Regions from separate parts of the Roseixanthobacter finlandensis genome, predicted to be linked through region 3. Evidence: predicted binding sites of a transcription regulator. Region 3 holds the regulator's gene; each other region holds the start of a gene.

Region 1 (7,540 bases), 1.1 Mb from region 3:
TATCCCACGGCACAGTGATGGAGGAGAGCCCGAGCAGCAGTCCGACGACGGGCGCGAACGCCACGATCATGATGGCGTCGTTCAGCGCCACCTGGGACAGAGTGAAATGGGGCTCGCCCTTGATCAAGTTCGACCACACGAACACCATGGCCGTGCAGGGCGCCGCCGCCAGCAGGATCAGGCCGGCGATATAGCTGTCGATCTGGTCGGCCGGCAGATAGGGCCGGAACAGATAGCCGATGAACAGCCAGCCGAGCAGGGCCATCGAGAACGGCTTCACCGCCCAGTTCACCAGCAGCGTCACCGAAATGCCGCGCCAGTGCCGGCCCACATGCTTCAGTGCCGCGAAGTCGATCTTCACCAGCATAGGCACGATCATCAGCCAGATGAGGAGCGCCACCGGCAGGTTGACCTGGGCCACCTCCAGCGCCCCGATGGCCTGGAACAGCGAGGGCGCCAGCGCGCCAAGGGCGACGCCGACGATGATGCACAGGAACACCCAGAGCGTGAGATAGCGTTCAAATACGGACACGGTGCAGGATCTCCCAAGACCGCAATCTGCTGCCGATGGCGGCGCCAGCGTGGGCCAGGTCTGTTGCAGGAGGACGACGGTTCACGCGGCCTGTCCCGAGAGCGTGAGGTCGGTCGCGCCCTCCATCCGCCCGATCTCGCCGATGCGTTCCTTGAGCGAAGCAAGGTCGAGTTGCTCAAACGGCAGGTTGACGAAGGCGGAGATGCGCCCCGCCAGCCGGCGATAGGTGGCGAGGAAGGCCGCCTTCTGCTCCGCCTCGGTTCCCTTCACCAGGATCGGGTCGGGCAGGCCCCAATGCGCATGTAGGGGATGACCGGGAAAGGCCGGGCAGGTTTCACCGGCGGCGGCATCGCAGGTGGTGATGACGAAATCCATCTGCGGCGCGTCCGGCACGGCGAAGCCGTCCCAGCTCTTGGAGGCGAGCTCCGCCGTGTCGTAGCCGAGCGAGGCGAGCAGATCGAGGGCCATGGGGTGCGGCTTGCGCTTCGGCCGGCTGCCGGCCGAATAGGCGCGGAAGCGGCCGCGTCCCTCGCGGTTGAGCAAGGCCTCGGCGATGAGCGAGCGCGCCGAATTGGCCGAGCAGACCAGCAGCACGTTGTAAACGCGATCGTTCGCGGCACCGGGGCGAAGCTGCGGAAAGGCGGCGGTCAGGTTGCCGCGCCGGGGCGTGACAGAAAAGCCCATTTCCGCCATCAGCTGGCTCAGCACCGGACCCGCCCCCGAAAGATTGACCGCATAGATGATGGACCGACCATCCCGCCGCGCGGTGACCAGGCCCGCGCGCTCCAGGAGCGCGAGATGGGTCGACATGGTGTTGTGCGGCACGGCCAGCAGCCGGGCGATGTCGCCCGCGGGCAGACCGTAGGGCACATAGCGCAGCAGGAGGCGATAGGTCTCGAAGCGCGTGCCCTGGGACAGCGCATCGAAGATCCGCGTCGCGTCTTCCGCATTCAGCTTCGTCTCGTCCATCTCGTCTCACCGTTTGAATGGGTGCAAGTGCTGCGCGCGCCTCAGGCACCGCCCTTGAAGGTCTTTGCCCAATAGTCCTTCACCTGCTGGACCAGAACCGGCGGCAAGGGAACATAGCCGAGCTCGGAGGCAAATTTCTCGCCATCGTCGAGAGCGAAGCGCCAGAACGCGAAGGCGGCCTGGCTGTTCGCCGGGACTTTTGGCACCTTGTACATGACCGCGAAGGTGGTCGCGGCGATGGGGTAGGCGCCTTCAGCGGGAGAGTCGTTAATGATGACGAAGAAATCCTTCGCCGCTGCCCAGTCGAAACTCAAGGCCGCAGCCTGGAACGACGCCGCGCTCGGCGCGATGAACTTGCCCGCCCGGTTCTGCACCAAGCCGTAGGCAAGCTTCGCCTGCACCACGTAGGTGAATTCCACATAGCCGATGGAATTCTTGACTCGCTTGACCTCGGTTGACACGCCCTCGTTGCCGCGCGCGCCGGTTCCCACGGGCCATGCCACTGCGCTGCCCTCGCCCACCTGTTGCTTCCATTCCGGGCTTGCCTTGGCGAGGTAGGAGACCCAGTTGAACGTGGTCCCCGATCCATCAGAGCGATGCACCACCACGATCTTCGCATCGGGCAGCTTGAGCTCGGGATTGAGCGCCTTGATGGCGGGATCCGACCATGTCGCGACCTTGCCGAGATAGATGTCCGCCAGAAGGGCGCCGGTGAAGCGGATCTGGCCGGCATCAACGCCGTCCAGATTCACCACCGGCACGACGCCGCCGAATACGATGGGGAACTGGCCGAGGCCACGTTTCGCCAATTCCTCGGGCTTCAGCGGCTTGTCGGACGCGCCGAAATCCACCACCCCGTCCTGGATCCGGTTGATGCCGGCGGACGAGCCCACCGACTGGTATTCGACGAGGTCACCCGTGCGTTCGCGGAACGCCTCCGCCCATTTCCAGATGATGGGATAAGCAAAGGTGGAGCCGGCGCCGCGCGCTTCCGCCGCATGCGCGGCAGGCGCGAGGATGGAAATGGCAGCAAACGCAGCTGTGGCAGTCAAAGCGAGAATGCGGTTCACGGCAGGCCTCCCTTGTGCCCTTTGCGACACTCAGAGGGGATTGTACCCCCAAATGAGTCAATATGTCGATAGGCGTGGACAGATGGTTATAGGCGAATCGTGTCACTGGAATGACGTTCGCCGGGCCGATCTCGAGAGAACAGGAGCGCATGACGGAAAGGGGTGCCAGGAACGGCCAAGCTCCGAACCTTCCTGTTGGCGTGAAAAGCCATGCAGGAGAAACAGCCCGTGTTCAGGTAGCTGGCGCTCGCGACCGCCATCGTGTTTGCATCTGGCGTCGCCGCGTTGGCGGTCGATCTTGATGTCTGCGGTCCCGGCGGGCCATTGCCCGCGACGAAGGAGGCCGCCGCGTCCCAGGCGCGGGGCGCCGTTTCATCGCAGAAGGCGTACGCCTTCATTCATGAGTTTCAATCATGCGCCAGTCGACATTAAGGCGTCTGAATGTGGAAATGGGTCGCCGTATCACCATTCCAGGCGGGTCATTTGCCCGGTCGCTGTTCCGAGAGCCGGAACGCCAAGGGACCACCGAGGCGGTGATCCGTGTGTGCGCGTCAGTGAAGTGTGTGCGCGCCAGTGAAACGCGCCGCGAATGGAGATTGGACATGGCTCCGGCATGCCTCATGCCGGCCCGGACCCGCGCAGTCGCGCCGCGCGGCGGGAGAGGGACGGGCGGCCCGCGAGCCGCCCGTCCTTCGTCGTTCAGGCGCTGCGATACAGCTTCGTCATGACGAATTCGCGGTGGCCGAGGGATTCGGCGGCCGTGAGGCGTCCGTTGGCGGTGCGCACGATCATGTCGATCAGCGCATCGCCAGCCTGCGGGATGGTCATGTCACGGCGCAGGACGCCGGAGACGTCCACGTCGATATGCTCGCCCATGGTGCGGACGGTACGCGGATTGCCGGAGATCTTGATCACCGGCACGATGGGATTGCCGATCACATTGCCCTGCCCGGTGGGGAAGGTGTGCACGACATATCCGGCGGCCGCCATCAGGGTCACGCATTCGGCGGCTGCCGAGGACGTGTCCATGAAATAGAGGCCGGGACCTTTGGCGGGTGCCTCAGCGGGTTCGAGCGCATCGATATAGGTGCACTCGTGGCCGATCTTCTCCAGATTGCCAAGCGCCTTTTCCTCGATGGTGGTGAGGCCGCCGACAATATTTCCTTTGGTGGGCTGGCTGTCGGACAAGTCATCGGTCTTGTGGGCTTCGATGACGTCGTCCTGATAGGCCTTCCACATCTTAAACCACTTGTCCGCGATCTCCGGCGAAGCCGCGCGGTCCTTGCAGAGATGCTCGGCGCCGGTGATCTCGGAGGTCTCCCCGAACACGCCATAGATGCCGTGCGGGATCAGCTTGTCATACATGTTGCCCACGGTGGGGCAGGAGGAAAGGCCCGTGGTGGTGTCGGATTCCCCGCACTTGGTGGAGATCCAGAGATCGGTGATCGGGCATTCCTCGCGCTGCAGCTCGGTTGCCCACTGCAGGAAGCGCTTGGCCTGGTAGCTGGCCTTCGCGATGGTCGCGATGTCGCCATGGCCTTCGATGCCGAAGCCCACGACCGGCTTGCCGGTCTTGGCGATGCCTTCCACCACCCGGTTGGTCCACTGGTCCTCGATGCCGATGACGACAACGGCGGCGACATTGGGGTTGGAGCCGATGCCGATGAGGGTGCGGAAGTGGATTTCAAGGTCTTCGCCGAACTGCAAGCGCCCGTAGGCGTGCGGCAAAGCGAGCGTCCCCTTCACGCTGTTCGCCACGGCCTCGCAGGCCGCGTTTGAAAGATCGTCGAGGGGCAGGATGACGACGTGGTTGCGCACGCCCACCCGTCCATTTTCGCGCCGCCAGCCCATGACCGTGGCATTCGCATAGTCGCTCGAAGCCCGGTCGGCCGACAGGGCCGGGGTCACCAACTGGTCGGGCGCGCTGCCGACGAACGGATTGGTGGGGCTTTCGCCGTTGATCGTGATGTTTTCGGACATGTTCGGCCTCACCAGCGCTTCGTCTTGGCATTGTGGACGTGGACGTGCTCGCCCTTGGCGATGTCGGCGACGATCCGGCCGACGTCCTGCCCGTATTTGATCAACGTATCGCCGGTCTTCAGGTCCACGAGCGCCACTTTGTGGCCGATCGGGATGTCGCTCTTCACGAACACCTCGAAGGTGGAATTGTCTTCGGTGATGACGCCGAAGGCCTGCGTATTGGCGCCGAGACCCTCGACGACCGCGACCGCCACATTGTCCTTGGGGCTATGGGCGAGGACGTGCGGGATGCCGTCGCCATTGCCTCGCGTTTCTTGATTTGCGCTCATTTTCTTGAGGTCCTCCTATGCCGGCCGAGGGTCCAGGGCTCGCCCTGCGTTCCCATGTCTTTTATAAGACATAAGATATGATAAAAGGTCAATTGCCTTTGTGCGGCCGAGGCCGCCGGCGGGCTGGAAAAGGTTTTGAAACGCAGCGCTCCGGCGTGTCGGGACCGGTGCGTGGAACAGGATTTTTCCCGCCTGTCGCGCGGCGGCCGATCGCTTGGGCGCGCGCCATCATTCGCCCGCGCAGCGCGGATACGCCACACCAGCGCAAAGGCGCGCGTTCAATCATTCAGGCGGCATTGGCCGCCGTGCCGGGGCGCTCATCTTGGTCTTCGCGCGGGTGAGCGCGCCGTCGGTTCAGGCCGCTTCCTCGAGCAAGGATTGCCCCGGACGCACGCGCGTGAAGGCGACCGGCTCGGTGGTGATGGAAAGATCATCGCCGTCACGCCGCACCTTGGTGTAGCGCGAGGTCGCAAGGTCGGAGGTTTCGGGAAAATCCTCGCGGAAGTGGGCGCCCCGGCTGTCCGTGCGCGCGAGCGCTGCGGCGCATATCGCCTGGCTCACCGCCACCAGATTTTCCAGGTTCAGCCGGTCCATCCAGGTGAGATTATAGCGCCGCTCGCTGTCCGGCGCGCCGCAGCGCGTGACCGCTGCCGCGAGGTCCGAAAGCGCGGCACCGGCCCGCTCAAGGCCTTCCGCCGTACGCAGGATGCCCACATCGTTCCACATGGTGTCGTAAAGTGCGGCGCGGATGGCGGGCAGGTCGCGGGATGGGCGCCCGAGCGGCCCGAACGCACGCTCCAAGCTGCGCGCCACGGCCGCGCGGTCGGGATCGGCGAAGCTGCCTTCGCGCGTGACGGCCCTGGCCATCGCCTGCCCCGCGAGGCCGCCGAAGACGGTGGAATTGGCCACCCCATTGCCGCCGAGGCGGTTCGCGCCGTGCACGCCGCCGGTATCCTCGCCGGCGGCATAGAGGCGCGGCATTTCGGTGCGGCAATCGCCAGCGAACTCCACCCCGCCCATCATGTAATGGGCGGTGGGGATCACCTCCACGCGGCCGCCGGCGAGATCGAAGCCGCAATCGGCGCAGCGTTCCACCATGCCCTTGAAATTCTTCGCAACCTGGGCCGGGCCGAGATGGCTCATCTGGATATGAACGCCCCCATTCGGCGTGGCATAGCCATCGCGGATGCGGCGGATGATGGAGCGGCTCACCACGTCGCGCGTCGCGCGCTCGCCGCGCGGGTCGTAGAGGTGCATGAAGCGTTCGCCGGTGGAATCCAGCAGCCAGCCGCCGGCGCCGCGCAAGCCCTCCTCCAGCACCGTGCCGGTCATGCGCGTGTCCTCCCCCGCCAGCAGGCCGGTGGGGTGGAACTGCACCATCTCCATGTCGCGCAGCGGCAGACCCGCCCGCAGGGCCATGGCGAGGCCGTCGCAGGTCTTGTCGCCCGAGGGAGTGTGATATTTGTACATGGTGGGACCGCCGCCGGTGGCGAGCAGGGTGGCCCGCGCCCGCACGAACACCGGTTCGCCGGTGCGCATGTCCAGCATGACGACGCCCGCAAGGCCCGAGCCGTCGGCGGCGGGGATCAGGTCCAGCGCCCGATGATCCTCCAGCCGCCGAACGTCGCGCCGCCACACCTGTTCCGACAGGCGGTTGATGATTTCTATGCCGGTCAGATCGCCCTTGTGCACGGTGCGATCGAAGGTCTGCCCGGCGAAGGCCTTCTGGTGCACGCTGCCGTCGGGATTGCGATCGAAGAAGCAGCCCAGCTCATTCTCAAGCTCGCGGATGCGCACCTGCGCTTCGGTGACGAGGGTCCAGGCGAGATCCTGGTTGTTGAGCCATTTGCCGCCTTCGATGGTGTCCATGAAGTGGCGCTCGACGGAATCCCCCGGCGCGAGGGCGACATTATAGCCGCCCTGCACCATGCGGGTGCAGCCGCATTTACCGAGCAGCCCCTTCACCGCCACCGTCACGTCGAGGTCGGGCGCGGTCTTCTTGGCATGGAGCGCGGCGAACAGGCCGGCGCCGCCTGCGCCGAGAATGAGGATGTCGGTTTCCACCATGCGCAGGGCGGGGGTCATTCGCTGGCTCCGATGCTGGCGAGAACCGCATCGCGGCGGGCGGCCACGGCGTCCTGCACATTGGCGAACAGCGAGCCGCCATGGGAATCCATGCCCACCAGCAGCGGGCCGAAATCGCGGATGCGGAAGCGCCAAAGGCTTTCGGGATGCAGATCGTCCATATCGATATCCTCGATCTGCTCGATCCAGGTTGTCTCCAGTGCCGCCGCACCGCCGACGATGGCGAGATAGGCGCCGCCGAGATCGCGGAACGCCTCCAGCGTCGCCGGCCCCATGCCGCCCTTGCCGATGATGAGGCGCACGCCTTCGCGCTCCATCAGGGCTCGGGTGAAGCGCTCCATGCGCATGGACGTGGTGGTACCGATGCAGAACGGCGTGTAGCCCACCGGCGCCTCCGCGGAGGCCGGCACCTTATGGACGTTCGGTGCCGTATGGATGACGGCATGGCCGTTGAGGTCCAGCCTTGTGCGCCGGTCGCGGTCGAACATATGGATCAAGGTCGCGTCGCGAATGCCATACAGCGTGCGCCGCAAGGTGACCGTATCGCCGATCTTGAGGCTGCGCGCGACATCTGC
Region 2 (7,540 bases), 370 kb from region 3:
GGCGCGGCTCAGTCCTCCGGCGGCTGGGCGTAGGCGCGGCGGCTGACACGCGCCAGGAACCGCCGGGGCGCGAGCCGAACCGCGAACGTCATCAAGCGGTTGGCAAGCCCGACCACTTCCACCCTCTTGCCCGCCAGCATCGCGAGATAGCCCGCTTCCGCCACCGTGCGGGCATCGGCCACCGGCCCGCGGAACACCCGCGTCGCCCCCATGCCGGCCCGGGCGGCAAAGCCGGTATGCGTGGGCCCGGGACACAGAGCCGTGACAGCGATCTGGGTCTCGCTCAATTCCTCGCTCAATGCCTCGGAAAACGAGAGCACATAAGCCTTGCTCGCGGCATAGACGGCGGCGAACGGGCCCGGCGCGAAGGCGGCGGTGGACGCAACCTGCACGATCCGCCCCTGTCCGCGCGCCAGCATGCCTGGCAGGACCGCGCGGGTCAGAAGGGTGAGGGCGGCGATATTGGTGGCGATCATGCCCTCGGTCGCGGCAAGATCGGCGTCGACGAACGGCCCATAAGCGCCGAATCCGGCATTGTTCACCAGCACGTCCAGCTCCGTTCGGGCGATTTCGGCAGCGAGCCTGTCCACCACCGCTGGATCGGCAAGATCGGCGACGCGCACCTGCACCTCCACCGCCCCGGCGGTCCGCAAATCGCGCGCCGCCTCCTCCAGGCGGGCGGCATCGCGCGCCACCAGGATCAAGGCGAACCCGTCGCGCGCCAGGAGGCGGGCGAACTCCAGCCCGATGCCGCCGCTGCCGCCCGTGACCAGGGCAAGGCGCGGCTCGCCGGTGGAAGGGGCGCGGCTTTGCGCGGGGGAGGAAGCTGGGGCCATCTTGGTGTCCTGTCGCGCCGGCATGGTGCCGATCTTCGGCGCCCCACGCGCCTTCCGCAAGGCGCGCGGGGGGTGTCCGGCGGTGGTTTGCGCCGACTGCAAGGCCGCGCCCGCAGCTTTGCGCGGGTAAGCCTTGCGAGGCCACGCGGACCGTGCCACTCCCACCCCACGATGCCCCTATCTTTTCCCCTACCCTTCGCTCTTCTGTCCTGCCCCGCCCCCGTGCGGCGCGCCGCCGCCGGCCTGCTGGCGCTCGCCTGCGCAGGGCCCGCGCTCATCTCGCCGGCGCTCATCTCGTCGGCGCTCATCTCGCCAGCTTTTGCCGCACCGGCCTGCTATGCGCCGGAGGCCCTGCGCGCGCGGCCGGGGGAGGAGGTGGTGCGCCGCGCCGCCGCCGCCGGTTCCCTGCCCGATGTGCGCCTGCCCCCGGCCCAGCCCGTGCCGGCATCGCTGTCCGGCTCTATCCGCCGGGTGGACCTGCCGGCCGGGGTGAAGCTGGTGGCGCTCACCTTCGATTTGTGCGAGGCCTCGGGCGAAGTCTCCGGCTATGACGGCGCCCTGGTGGATTATCTGCGCGCGGAGCATGTGCCCGCCACCTTCTTCGGCGGCGGCAAATGGATGGTGAGCCATCCCGACCGCGCGGCCCAGATCCTGGCCGATCCGATCTTCGAAATGGGCAACCACACCTGGTCCCACGCCAATCTCGCGGTGAAGACCGGGGAAGCCATGACGCGGCAGGTGGACGATGCCGACACCGCCTTCGGCCTTTCCCGCGCCACTGCCTCGCAGGCCGGCTGCATGCTGGCGCAGGTGCCCGCCCGCCCGGCGCTGTTTCGCTTCCCCTATGGCTCGTGCAATGCGGAATCGATGAATTACGTCAACGAGACCGGCCATCTAGCGATCCAGTGGGACGTGGATTCCGCCGACCCCGCCTTCCTCGGTGCGACCTTGATGGCGCAGAATATGCTGCGTTCGATCCGCCCCGGCTCCATTGTGCTGATGCACGCCAACGGGCGCGGCAAGCACACGGCGGAGGCTCTCAGGCAATTGATCCCGGCGCTGCGGGCGAAAGGCTATGGCTTTGTGACGGTGTCCGACCTGATCGCGGCCGGCAAGCCGGTGATCGCCTCGACCTGCTATTCAGAGCGTCCGGGTGACACGCGCGTCTATGACGAGGCCGCGCGCAGCGGCCGCCACATCCTCTCGCGTCCCTGAAGCCGCTTCACCTCAACCCGACCTGCGAACCAAAAAGAAAGACCTTCCGATGCTATTCGCCCGCGACCTTGCCCACGATGTGCGATCCGGCCGCCTCACGCCCCTCGACCTTGTGAACTTGTGCGCGCAGGCGATCGACGAGCATGAGAAAGACGTGCGCGCGTTCGCCGTCCTTGATCTCGATGCCGCCCGCACAGCCGCGCAGGCGCCGGGCCAGGCCGATCGCCCGCTCGCCGGGCTGCCGTTCGCGGTGAAGGACATTCTCGATACGCGAGAACTGCCCACCGAATATAATTCCCCGATCTTTGCCGGCCACCGTCCCGCCACCGACGCGCCGGTGGTGAGCCAGGCGCGGCGCGGCGGCGGCGTGCTGCTCGGCAAGACCGTGACCACGGAATTCGCCTTCCTGGAACCGAGCGCCACGCGCAATCCGCGCCGGCTCAGCCATACACCCGGCGGCTCCTCGGCGGGCTCCGCGGCGGCGGTGGCGGCGGGCATGGTGCCGCTCGCCCTCGGCACCCAGACCGGCGGATCGGTCATCCGGCCGGCCTCTTATTGCGGCGTCACCGGCTATAAGCCGACCTTCCGCACCTTGCCCACCATGGGCATGAAGACCTTCTCCTGGCACCTCGACACCATCGGCCTGTTCGGCGCACGGGTTCAGGACGTGGCGTTCGCCGCCGCCGGCCTCACCGGGCGCGACCTCGACATCGGTGCCGAGGTGGCGCAGGCGCCGCGCATTGCGGTCATCCGCACCGTGCGTGCCGACCTGGCCGACGCCGACGCCCATGCGGCGCTCGACCAGGCCGCGCGGGCGATGGAGGCCGCCGGCGCCCATGTGAGCGAGGTCGCGCTGCCGGCCGAATTGGAAGCCGCCGACGCGATCCACGCCACGATCCAGGATTTCGAAGGCGCCATCGCCTTCGCCGACGAATATGACCGCCTGCGCCACCTGCTCTCGCCGCTGCTGGCGCGCTATCTGGAGCAGGCCGCCAAGGTGCAGCCGGATGATTATGATTCCGCCCGCCGCACCGCCAAGCGCGCGCGCCAGCGGCTGGGGGACTTCTTCGCCGATTATGACGCCATCCTCACCTTCTCCGCGCCCGGCACGGCGCCGGAAGGCTATAGCACCACCGGGTCCGCCATCTTCAATCGGCTGTGGACGCTGATGGGCACGCCGACGGTGAACGTGACCGGCCTTTCGGGCACCAATGGCATGCCCATGGGGGTGCAGATCGTGGGGCGTTTTGGCCGGGATCGGACGGCATTGACCGTCGCTGCCTTCGCGGAACGCGCGCTGCAAAGCTGAAATACAATATATCAAAACAGCCCAATGTGCAGTGCGATACCGTCATGTGGATGGTATCGTTCAGTTCTCGAAAATCGACGCTGCGGCGCAAGATAAAGCGCCGCATCGCGGCAGCGTTATTTCCTTTTCCATTTTTTGGTCTTTGCTAAGCTTCGCGCGGAGATCGACCAAAAAGGGACTTGAGAAGTGGACCTGGGCTCGATACTCGACATGCTCAAAGTGAGTACCGCTTTCGCCGTAATCGGCGCGGTGCTGCTCGGCATGATCTGAGTTTGGCCACACGCTCAAGCCGCCTTCGTAAAAGACCAAAAATCGCGAAGGGCAGGTCGATCGACGCGGCGCTGGAGAGAAAATCTCCGGCGCCGCGTGCCTCCTCCACACCCATCGGCCTCGACAACACCGGCCTTCCAGGCTTCGCAAGCGGCCCGCCCGCGCGGATGCGTGCGTCTGTCCGCCCGCCGGCTTCCGCCCCGCCAAACCGCTGCTCCTGTGCCCCGGCTGCGACCAGGCGGCGATTGGCCTCTCGCCTTAGGCCCTTGGCATTAAATGTACTTTTGTCCCAACAAATAGGTTTTCCGACCGGATTGTGACGTCCGTGACAAATTTATGAAGCTCGACCTTGGAGGATTTGCAAGGGCGCAACGGCATCCAATCACCGCACTGTCATAAGATTGTTGCGGCGCCCACTTAAGGAAATGTCCCGGCAAGCACCGGAGCAAAACCAGATGATGGTGATCGAAGGGCTGACCTGCCGATTTGGCGAAAAGGTCGCTGTCTCGGATGTCAACCTTGAGATTGGTCAGGGCGCCTTCATCGGCGTCATCGGCCGTTCAGGCGCCGGCAAGTCCACCTTGCTGCGCATGATCAATCGCCTGCAGCCGTCCAGCGGCGGCGCGATCCGCTATGACGGCGTCGATGTCACGGCGCTGAAGGGCCGGGAGTTGCGCCTGTGGCGCGCCCAGGCCGCCATGATCTTCCAGCAGTTCAATCTGGTGGGTCGGCTCGACGTGCTCACGAACGTGCTGATGGGCCGCCTCTCCACCATGCCGCGCTGGCGCGCGCTCTCCAAGATGTGGAGCGAGGAGGACAAGGCCGTCGCGCTGACCGCGCTCGACCAGTTCGACATCGCCCAATTGGCCGCCCAGCGCGCCGACAGCCTCTCGGGCGGCCAGCAGCAGCGCGTGGCCATCGCTCGCGCCCTGGTGCAGGAACCGGGGCTGATCCTGGCGGACGAGCCCATCGCCTCGCTGGATCCGCGCAACACCAAGGTGGTGATGGACGCGCTGCTGCGCATCAACAAGCATTTCGGCATCACCGTGCTGTGCAATCTGCACTCGCTCGATCTCGCCCGCACCTATTGCGATCGCCTGATCGGCATGGCCGCCGGCCGCGTGGTGTTCGACGGCGCGCCCGAAGCCCTGACCGAAGGGGTTGCCCGCGAACTCTACGGCCTCGAGGCCGGCGAGGTGATGGACATGCACGGCGCCACCGAGCCGGAATTCGAACCCGCCTTGGTGCCGGGAGCCGCCGCCGTGTGACCCCGCCCGCCGCCATGCGCGTGGCGGCCGGGCGCCAGCACGGGCACGCCGCTGGCGCGCGCGGACGCTCGACAGCGCATGCGACCCCCGCTTCGCGCAGCCCATGGCCGCGCGCGGTTTTCCAAAAGTACGCGTGATTTCAAGCGTTTTCGTACCCCCGCATCCAGACCCCGCATCCTCAAGGAGCGAGACATGCTGACCCGTCGTACCCTCATGACCGTGGCGACCGCCGCGGTGCTCTCCGCCGGCTTCGCCGGCGCCGCCGCCGCCCAGGATTGGAAAGCCAAATATCCCGAGCTGGTGTTCGCGGTCATCCCGGCCGAGAACGCCTCGGGCGTCACGGACCGCTATCAGCCGCTCATGGACTATCTCTCCAAGGAGCTCGGCGTGAAGGTGACCCTGCGCGTCGCCAATGATTATGCGGCCGTGATCGAGGGCCAGCGCGCCGGCAACGTCCAGATCGCCGCCTACGGCCCGGCCTCCTTCGCCCGCGCCCTGCTCACCGGCGTGAAGACCGAAGCCTTCGCGATCGAAGTGAACCAGGACGGCACCAAGGGCTATCACTCGGTGCTCTATGTGAAGGCCGACAGCCCCTACAAGTCGATCGAGGATCTGAAGGGCAAGAATCTCTGCCTGGTGGACCCGAACTCCACCTCCGGCAACAACGTGCCGCGCTACGCCCTGAGCAAGATGGGCATCACCCCCGACGCCTATTTCAGCAAGGTGGTCTATGCCGGCTCGCACGAGAACGCCGTGATCGCCGTGCAGCAGGGCACCTGCGACGCAGCTTTCAACTGGTGGAACGATGAAAACGAATCCAACCTCATGCGCATGGATCGCAAGGGGATGGCGAAATACGCGGACTACCGCATCATCTACAAGTCCGACCTCATCGTGAACTCGCCCTATGCCTATCTGACGGACCTGCCGGACGATCTGAAGGCGAAGATCCGCGAAGCCTTCTTCTCGATCCAGAAGAACGACAAGGCCGCTTTCGACAAGATCTATGAAGGCAAGGCCCAGCCCTGGCAGCCGGTCGACAACGCGGCCTACAAGCCGGTGATCGAGCTGATCAAGTTCGTCGACGAACTGCGCAAGAAGAAGGCGTCCTGACGCCGAAAGGGCGGCCCGCTTCGGCGGGCCGTCCGTTCCCGCAGGTTCGGAACCAACGCCCCATGCCCTTTCCCCTGCCCCACGCGTTCGCGACCCTTCCGGCCGAGCAACTCGCGCCGCTGGCCCGCCATTATGCGGCGGCCATGGCCTCGCGCCGGCGCCACGTCTATATCGGCCTCGCGGTGATCGTGGTCTGCATCGCCCTCTCTTCCTGGATGGGCGAGGTGAAGCCGGCCGTGTTCCTGGCCAATGCGGGGCGGCTCGGGAATTATTTCTACGACATCACGCCCACGCTCACCTTCGCCAATCTGGCCGCCGACCTCGGCGAATGGTTCTGGAACCTGGACCATTGGCTGAAGCTGCTGTGGGATACGATCCTGATCGCCTATCTCGGCACGGTGTTCGGCGGCCTCGGCGCCTTCTGCCTGTGCTTCCTCGCCAGCGCCAATCTCGTGCGATCCCCCTGGATCAGGATGGGCGTGCGCCGCTTCCTGGAATTCTGCCGCACCGTGCCGGAGATCGTGTTCGCCCTGCTGTTCGTGGTGGCGTTCGGCCTCGGGCCCATGCCCGGCGTGCTGGCGCTGTCCATCCACACCATGGGCGCGCTCGGCAAATTGTTCGCCGAGGTGGTCGAGAATATCGACATGAAGCCGGTGGACGGCGCCACCGCCTCGGGCGCCGATTGGGTGCAGACCGTGCGCTTCGCGGTGCTGCCGCAGGTGCTCTCCAATTTCGCCTCCTACGGCCTGCTGCGGTTTGAAGAGAATGTGCGCGAAGCCGCGATCATGGGCTTCGTCGGCGCCGGCGGCATCGGGCAGGACCTGGTGGAGGCGGTGCGCAAATTCTATTATTCCGATGTCTCCGCCATCCTGCTGCTGATCATCGGCACGGTGGTGATCATCGACCTCGTCACCGAGCGCGTGCGCCATGCGCTGCTGGGCACGGAGCGCCGTTCATGAACCGCGCCCGCCTCGCCCCCGATGCCGCGGATCGCGCCCGCCTCGCGGCGCTGCATCCGCAGATCTTCACGCCTTCGCTGGCGCGCCGCGTCTGGACCGCCGGCTGCCTCGTGGCGCTGGTGGTGCTGGCGGCCTATGCCATGTGGCAGCTGGAATTCAGCTTCGCCCGCATCGGCAGCGGCATCCGACAGCTGTGGCTGTTCCTCACCCTCATGGTGCCGCCCGATCCCGGCACACAATTTCCGCTCTATATCCACGCGTTGGGCGAAACCCTGTCGATCGCCTTCCTCGGCACCTTCATCGGCGCGGTGATCGCGGTGCCGCTCGGCTTCATCGCCGCCCGCAACGTGGTGCCGAACTTCTTCCTCCATATGCTGGTGCGGCGGTTCCTGGACGTGGTGCGCGGCATCGACCGGCTGATCTGGGCGCTGATCTTCGTCACCGTGGTGGGGCTCGGCCCGTTCGCCGGCATATTGGCCATCGCCACCGCCAGCGTGGGCATCTTCGCCAAGCTGTTTTCCGAAGCCATCGAGGCCACCGACCGCAAGGCGGTGGAAGGCATTCTCTCGA
Region 3 (7,540 bases):
CCAGCGATTTGCCGGCCAGTGGCCGCTCGGCGGTGCCAGCCTTGCGCTTGGCCTTGAGATCCTTCGACAATTCCAGAACCCGCCGCAGCTCCACCGCGGGGATATCGGACAGATCGAGAAAATGACGCACGCCAATGTCCTTCATTCGGCGGCTCCCTTCGCCGACGCCAATGCAAGGCCGTTCTCGATCCGCAGGCAGGCGGCCTCGATTTTCTCGGCGGCAATGGCGATCTCGTCCTCGCTGAGGATGAGAGGCGGCAGAAGTCGAACCACGTTATCTCCTGCGCCCGGGGCCAGCAGGCCCTCGTCGCGCAGGGCGAGCACCAGCTCGGCGGCGGGGCCCTGCGCCCTCATGCCAAGCAGGAGCCCTTCACCTCGCACTTCGGCGATGACCGCGGGATGACGGTCCTTGATCTCGTTCAGCGTGCGCACGAGCAGTGCGGAGATGGCCTGCACCCGCTCCAGGAAGCCGTCCGCCAACACCACGTCCAGCACCGCATTGCCCACCGCCATGGCGAGCGGGTTGCCGCCATAGGTGGACCCGTGGGTGCCGAGCGTCATGCCGCGGGCGGCATTCTCGGTGGCGAGGCACGCGCCCATGGGGAAGCCGCCGCCGATGCCCTTCGCCACCGCCATGATGTCGGGCAGGATGCCCGAGGTCTGGTAAGCGAACAGACTTCCGCTGCGCCCGACGCCGCACTGCACCTCGTCGAGGATCAGCAGCAGGCCATGGGCGTCGCACAGCGCCCGCAATTGCGGCAGGAAATCCGGCGAGGGCACGCGCACGCCGCCTTCGCCCTGGATCGGCTCCACCAGGATCGCCCCGGTTTCCGGCCCGATGGCCGCCTTGACCGCCTCGATATCGCCGAACGGCACATGGTCGAAGCCCGGCATGTTCGGGCCGAAACCTTCGAGATATTTGGCATTGCCGCCGGCGGCGATGGTCGCGAGCGTGCGCCCGTGGAACGCGCCCTCGAACGCGATGATGCGGTTTTTCGCCTCAGCGCCGATCACATATTGATAGCGGCGCGCCATCTTGATGGCGCACTCCAGCGCTTCCGCACCGGAATTGGTGAAGAACATGGTGTCCGCGAAGGTCACCGCCTTCAGCCGCTCCGCCAGCCGCTCGCCGCCGACGATGCGGAACAGGTTCGAGGTGTGCCAGAGCTTTCCGGCCTGTTCGGTCAGGGCCGAGACCAGATAGGGATGGGCGTGCCCGAGGATATTGACCGCGATGCCGGCGGTGAAATCGAGAAAGCGTCGCCCGTCCGTCGTGACGAGCCAGCAGCCCTCTCCCTTTTCAAAAACCAGGTCGATGCGCGCATAGGTCGGCAGAACGGGGGTGATCACGGAAACCCCTCCTCTTGGGGTGGGGCGAAACGCGGAGCGTCTCGCCGGACATCAGAAACGCCAAAGGCCGCCCTCGCGGGGCGGCCCGACAAAAAGGGATTCTAATGATCGCGCGCGGGAGGTCAACAGAGCGCAGCCGTTAACCTGATCGTAACGACTTGGGGACAACGGCGCGGGAATGCATTCCGACTCTGTGCGGGCGGGCGTGCATATTGTAGTTTGCTCGTGGCCGACCACGACATCTCGTGCAGGCCTGTTCCCCAAGTGACGTTGGGCCCTGCGAACCCGCGTGCAATGGCGCGCCTGGGTGCGGGAGAAGAGTCGAAGGAGGAGAGCGATGAGCTGGAACGACGAGCGCGTCGAACTCTTGAAGAAGCTCTGGGGCGAAGGGCTTTCCGCAAGCCAGATCGCCGGCGAGCTGGGCGGCATCACCCGCAATGCGGTGATCGGAAAAGTGCACCGCCTCGGCCTCTCCGGCCGAGCGAAATCAACGGTCCCCGCGGCGCGGCCGCGCAAGGCCCGGCCTGAAGCGCCCGCCAACAAGCCCGCGCCGCAGCCGCAAACCATCGGCAACACCGCGCTCGCCCCCGCACTGGAAGCCTTCGTGGCACCCGCGCCCGCGCCGCGTCCGGCCACCGGCGGCAATGTCGTCGCCATGGGCCAGCGCTGCACGATCATGAACCTTACGGAAGGCACCTGCCGCTGGCCGATCGGCGAGCCGGGCACGGAAAACTTCTATTTCTGCGGCGGCCGCAGCCTCACCGGCATGCCCTATTGCACGACCCATGCGCGGATGGCCTATCAGCCCACGCAGGATCGCCGCCGCGACCGGCGCGTCGCCCGCATCTGAGCGGCGCCCGCGCGACCGCGGAGCCGCGCGGCCCAAACGTTTTCGAGCGAGCCTCTTTCCTGTCGCTCGAAAACGCCTAGCTTTTTGTTTAACGCGTTTTCTTCACGCGAACCGGTACCCACTTCGCTCGAAAACGCCTGCCTGTTGCGTGAGCGCGTTTTCTTCACGCGCACCGGTGCCCACTTCGCTCGAAAACGCTTTTAGCGCACGGGATAATCGCTGCATTTGTAGCCGACGAAACAGGCCGGATTATCCTGCGTCGGCGCGTAGGTCGGCCGCGCCACCCCGTCGGGATCGCAGAAGCTATTGTCCCGGACGACCCGGTGGAAGGTTTCCGGGGCCGTTTCCAGAATAGCGCCGCCCGCACGCGAGACCAGGGATGCAACATCCGCGCAATGCGCCTCGGGTGTGAATGCGCTTGCCTGCGCGCGCGTCACCGGCAGCGCGAGCAACAGCGCGAGGAGGCCGAGAACGGCCAGCGCGGCAGGGCACGCGGTTCGTCCGGACTGCGATGCGCCCTCACCACCCGCAACGGGCCGCTGTGGACGCGCCTGACGGCCATCGAGACCGCTGCGGCCCGCAAAGGGCTGGTCGGGCGCGAGGGCCTGGTTGCGCGGGAAGACATCATTGCGCCACAAGATATGGTTGAGCGAGAAGATATGCCGGGCCATGAGGAGGCTCCCTATCGCCGGGGAGGGAACCCCTCCCTGACGGGCATATGGGTCTTGGCCTGGAGCGCCGCTATTGTCCGCGCAGTCACGATCTCTCGCTTTTGAAACCCGCCGCAGACCGTGGACCGGCGCGCGGCGGGCGTGAATGCGACAGGACATGCGGGCACGCGCCCGCACCTTCGGCCACATCGCTCAATGGACGCGGGCGAACATCTCGTTGAACGAATAGCCGGCGCCGCGCACGGTGCGGATCGGATCCGACTGCCGCCCCCGGTTGATCGCCTTGCGCAGGCGACCCACATGCACGTCCACCGTGCGCTCGTCGATATAGACATCCTGCCCCCACACGCCATCGAGCAATTGCTCGCGGGAGAACACCCGTCCGGGACTTTGCATCAGGAATTCCAGCAGGCGGAATTCCGTCGGCCCAAGATGGACCTCGCGGCCGGAGCGGTGAACCCGGTGGGTCTCCCGGTCGAGCTCGATGTCGCCGGCCCGCAGCAAGGTGGCCACATGCTCCGGCTTCGCCCGCCGCAGCAGCGCCCGCACCCGCGCCAGAAGCTCGGGCACGGAAAAGGGCTTCACCACATAATCGTCGGCCCCGGTAGCGAGGCCGCGCACGCGTTCCGTTTCATCGCCACGGGCGGTGAGCATGATGACCGGCAGCCGCTCGGTTTCCGGGCGGGTCCGCAGGCGGCGGCACAATTCGATGCCCGACAAGCCCGGCAGCATCCAGTCGAGGATGACGAGGTCCGGCACGCTTTCGCGCAACCGGGTCTCGCCCTCATCGCCTCGCCCGACGCTTTCGACGAAATAACCTTCCGACTCCAGATTGTAGCGGAGCAGAAGGGTCAGGGGTTCCTCGTCCTCGATAATCAAGATACGCGCAGGCACGGATTTTACCCCTGAAGGCTATGCCCCGGGAAAGCGACGGTCGTCTCGCTGGAGACATCCGCCTTCGGGCGCTCTTCGGACAACATCTGCCCTGAAACCATATAATAGATGGTTTCCGCGATATTGGTCGCGTGGTCGCCGATGCGCTCGATATTCTTGGCGCAGAACAAAAGGTGCGTGCACACCGAGATGTTGCGCGGATCTTCCATCATATAGGTGAGGAGTTCGCGGAACAGCGAGGTGTACATGGTGTCGATGCCGCTGTCGCGGACCCACACATCCACGGCCTTCGCCTGGTCGCGGCTGGCATAAGCGTCCAGCACTTCCTTAAGCTGCTCCAGTACCAGGTCGGACATGTGCTCGACGCCGCGCACCAGCTTCTGGGGATGATATTCCCCCTCGATGGCGAGCACCCGCTTGCCGACATTCTTCGCGAGGTCGCCGATGCGCTCCAGGTCGGAGGCGATGCGGATCGAGGCCACCACGTCGCGCAGATCGCTCGCCACCGGCTGGCGCTTGGCGATGCAGATGATGGCCTTTTCCTCGATCTCCCGCTGCAGCAGATCGACGCTCGCATCGAGCAGGATCACCCGCTGGGCGGCAGCGGTGTCGCGGCGGATCAGAGCATTGACGGCATCGGCCACCATGCGCTCGGACTGGCCACCCATTTCGACGACCTTGCGGCCGATCTCCTTCAGCTCGGCGTCGAAGGCCGAGACGGTATGGTCGGACATCTGGCAGATCCTTGCTTGGTCAGCCGAAGCGGCCGGTGATGTAGTCGCGGGTCTTGATCTGCTTGGGATTGGTGAAGATCACGTCGGACGGCGCGACCTCGACCAGCTCGCCCAGGTAGAAAAAGGCGGTGATATCGGCGCAGCGCGCCGCCTGCTGCATGTTGTGGGTCACGATGACGATCGTGAAATCCTGCTTCAGCTCGTCGATCAAATCCTCGATCTTCGAGGTGGAGATCGGGTCGAGCGCCGAGGTCGGCTCGTCCAGCAGGATCACTTCCGGCTGCACGGCGATGGTGCGGGCGATGCACAGGCGCTGCTGCTGGCCGCCGGACATGCCGAGCGCCGAGGTGTGCAGGCGGTCCTTGGTCTCTTCCCAGATGGCGGCCTTACGCAGGCAGCTTTCCACCCGCTCGTCCATCTTCGACTTGTTGAGGTTCTCGTGCAGGCGCACGCCGAAGGCGATGTTGTCATAGATCGACATGGGGAACGGCGTGGGCTTCTGGAACACCATGCCGATGCGCGTGCGCACGACGGTCGGGTCCAGCTCCTTGCCGACGATGTTGACGCCGTCAAACATCACGCCACCCTCGGCGCGCTGGCCGGGATAGAGATCATACATGCGGTTGAACACGCGCAGCAAGGTGGACTTGCCGCAGCCCGAGGGGCCGATCATCGCGGTAACCCGCTTCTGGGGGATCTCGAAATTGATGTTCTTCAGCGCGTGGTTCTGCCCGTAATAGAAGTCGAGCTTCTCCACCTTGATCTTGGTCGGCGCCTGAATGGCATCGGGCTTGGCCGAAACGGAGGAGGAGATATTGAAGGTGGGGTCCACTGCGGAATTCATCTTCGGCCTCTTGGATCTTGATGTGCGATTGTCCAGGGGTCCAGGCGCTCAGCCCGCCCGGGCGAGGAAGAGACGGGAGACGATGTTTAGCAGCAGCACGGACACCGTGATGAGCAAGGCACCGGCCCAAGCCAAGGCAACCCAATCGTCGAAGGGGCTGCCGGCATATTGATAGATGGCGATGGGTAGGCTCGCCATCGGCGCCGACAGATCGGTCGACCACGAATTATTGCCGAGCGAGGTGAACAGCAGCGGAGCGGTCTCGCCGGCGGCGCGGGCGATGGAGAGCAGGACGCCGGTCATGATCCCGGCGCGCGCAGCCCGCCAAGTCACCATCATCACGACCTTCCATTGAGGCGCACCGAGCGCATAGGCCGCTTCGCGCAAGCCGATGGGCACCAGGTTCAGCATGTCCTCCGTCGTGCGCACGATCACCGGGATCACAAGGATCGCCAGTGCCGCCGAGCCGGCCCAGCCGGAGAACCCGCCGAACGGGTTGACGAGGAAGGCATAGACGAACAGGCCGACGAGGATCGAGGGCGCCGAAAGAAGGATGTCGTTCACGAACCTGGCGATGTGGCCAACCTTCGTGGTCTTTCCATTCTCGGCCAGGAATGTCCCGGCCAGAAGGCCGATAGGGGTGCCGATGACCATCGCGATGCCGATCTGGATCAGCGACCCGACGATGGCATTCAGAAGCCCACCGTTATGGCCCGGCGGCAGCGTTATCTTGGTGAATACGTTGAGCCCGAGGGCCGGAAGGCCCTTCTGGACCAGGGTGAACAAAATCCACGCCAGCAGAAACAGGGCGATTCCGGCAAACGCGGTGCTCACCGCTTTGACAACGTGGTCCTTGGTGCGACGGATTGCGAGCGACATGGCGGCCGGCCCCTCAAGACTTCAGGTTCGAGCGGACAAGGAAGCGCGACAGCGCCAGGACGATAAAAGAGATCACGAACAGGATGAAGCCCAGAGCGAGGAGCGAGTCCAGCTTGAGCGAGCCCTGCGCGGCTTCCGGAAATTCGTTGGCGATGGTCGAGGCGATGGTCGCGCCGGGCGCGAACAGCGAGGCCGAGAGGCGTGTCGCATTGCCGATCACGAAGGTGACGGCCATGGTCTCGCCGAGCGCGCGGCCTAGGCCCAGCATCACGGCGCCGACCATGGCGGTCTTACCGTAGGGCACGGACACGTTCTTGTAGACCTCGAAGGTCGTGCCGCCGACGCCATAGGCCGATTCCTTGAGCATGGGGGGGACCGATTCCAGCGTCTCCACGAACATGGCCGTGATGAAGGGAAGGATCATGACCGCCATGATCAGGCCGGCGGTCAGCATGCCGCCACCCAGGGCAGGCCCCGTGAAGAGCGCGCCGATCACCGGAATGGGTCCGAGCCAATCGATCAGGGGCGGCTGCACATAGGCGGCCATCAGCGGGGAGATGATGAAGAAGCCCCACATGCCGTAGATGATGGACGGGACGGCGGCGAGGAGCTGAACCGCTACGCCGATCGGCCGACGCATCACCTGGGGCGCGATCTCCGTGAGGAAGAAGGCGATACCGAAGGACAGCGGAAGCGCGACGATGACGGCGATGATGGCACTGAAGATCGTGCCGTAGATCATGACCAGGGCGCCGAACTTCTCCGTCACGGGATTCCAGGTCGCCGTCCAGAGGAAATCGAGGCCGAAAGCCGAGAAAGCGGGAAGGCCGCCTTCAAAAAGCATCGCGATGATGAGGCCCAGCAGCACCAGCACGAAGATGCCGCATCCCCAAAGCAGGCCGACGAAGACCAAATCGGCGATCCGGCCGACCGGCTTGGCATCGCCGATGTGCCCCGGTTGAACGCCACTCCCAGGAAGCCCAGCCATCGTTGCGTCCATTGTCGTCTTTCCCTTTTGATGAAAGCATCCTGCCGCGCTCCCCAAAGCGCAGCAGGATCGACCCCGGGCAGGCTTGCGGAATGTCTCCGCAGCCAGCCCGGGCTTGCCTCATGAAGTGGACGGTCGATCAGTTCGACCAGACCGGCTTTCCGTCGACGAGCACGTCGGACTTCCAGGCGGCGCGGACGCGCTCAGCCACATCCTTGGGCAGCGGGATGTAATGGAGCTTCTCGGCAATCGGGCCACCATGCTCGAAGGCCCAATCGAAGAACTTCATCACGTCCTTGGCCTGCTCAGCCGACTTCGGCTGCTTGGGCA

What was found. The regulator PhoB, encoded in region 3, activates phosphate uptake and scavenging genes when phosphate is short. The targets are predictions, from matches to a motif close to TGTCATNNANCTGTCAT.
Region 1: the regulator PhoB is predicted to act here: its motif matches at 2,671-2,687, upstream of pstS (phosphate ABC transporter substrate-binding protein PstS).
Region 2: the regulator PhoB is predicted to act here: its motif matches at 4,022-4,038, upstream of phnC (phosphonate ABC transporter ATP-binding protein).

What each region holds. Positions count from the first base shown of each region.
Region 1 covers NZ_CM195536.1:2,041,258-2,048,797, forward strand. Annotated here, with positions in the region: gene arsB (ACR3 family arsenite efflux transporter) at 1-532, opposite strand, end outside; gene V5G24_RS09385 (arsenate reductase/protein-tyrosine-phosphatase family protein) at 614-1,501, opposite strand; gene pstS (phosphate ABC transporter substrate-binding protein PstS) at 1,543-2,571, opposite strand; gene V5G24_RS09395 (UxaA family hydrolase) at 3,271-4,551, opposite strand; gene V5G24_RS09400 (UxaA family hydrolase) at 4,560-4,880, opposite strand; gene V5G24_RS09405 (L-aspartate oxidase) at 5,235-6,965, opposite strand; gene V5G24_RS09410 (fumarate hydratase C-terminal domain-containing protein) at 6,962-7,540, opposite strand, start outside.
Region 2 covers NZ_CM195536.1:1,316,124-1,323,663, reverse strand. Annotated here, with positions in the region: gene V5G24_RS06200 (SDR family NAD(P)-dependent oxidoreductase) at 9-836, opposite strand; gene V5G24_RS06195 (polysaccharide deacetylase family protein) at 1,059-2,051, shown strand; gene V5G24_RS06190 (amidase) at 2,101-3,360, shown strand; gene phnC (phosphonate ABC transporter ATP-binding protein) at 4,086-4,898, shown strand; gene phnD (phosphonate ABC transporter substrate-binding protein) at 5,091-6,011, shown strand; gene phnE (phosphonate ABC transporter, permease protein PhnE) at 6,074-6,970, shown strand; gene phnE (phosphonate ABC transporter, permease protein PhnE) at 6,967-7,540, shown strand, end outside.
Region 3 covers NZ_CM195536.1:949,153-956,692, reverse strand. Annotated here, with positions in the region: gene argF (ornithine carbamoyltransferase) at 1-145, opposite strand, end outside; gene V5G24_RS04595 (aspartate aminotransferase family protein) at 142-1,350, opposite strand; gene V5G24_RS04590 (GcrA family cell cycle regulator) at 1,688-2,200, shown strand; gene V5G24_RS04585 (hypothetical protein) at 2,401-2,871, opposite strand; gene phoB (phosphate regulon transcriptional regulator PhoB) at 3,064-3,765, opposite strand; gene phoU (phosphate signaling complex protein PhoU) at 3,771-4,499, opposite strand; gene pstB (phosphate ABC transporter ATP-binding protein PstB) at 4,519-5,343, opposite strand; gene pstA (phosphate ABC transporter permease PstA) at 5,392-6,222, opposite strand; gene pstC (phosphate ABC transporter permease subunit PstC) at 6,236-7,210, opposite strand; gene pstS (phosphate ABC transporter substrate-binding protein PstS) at 7,350-7,540, opposite strand, start outside.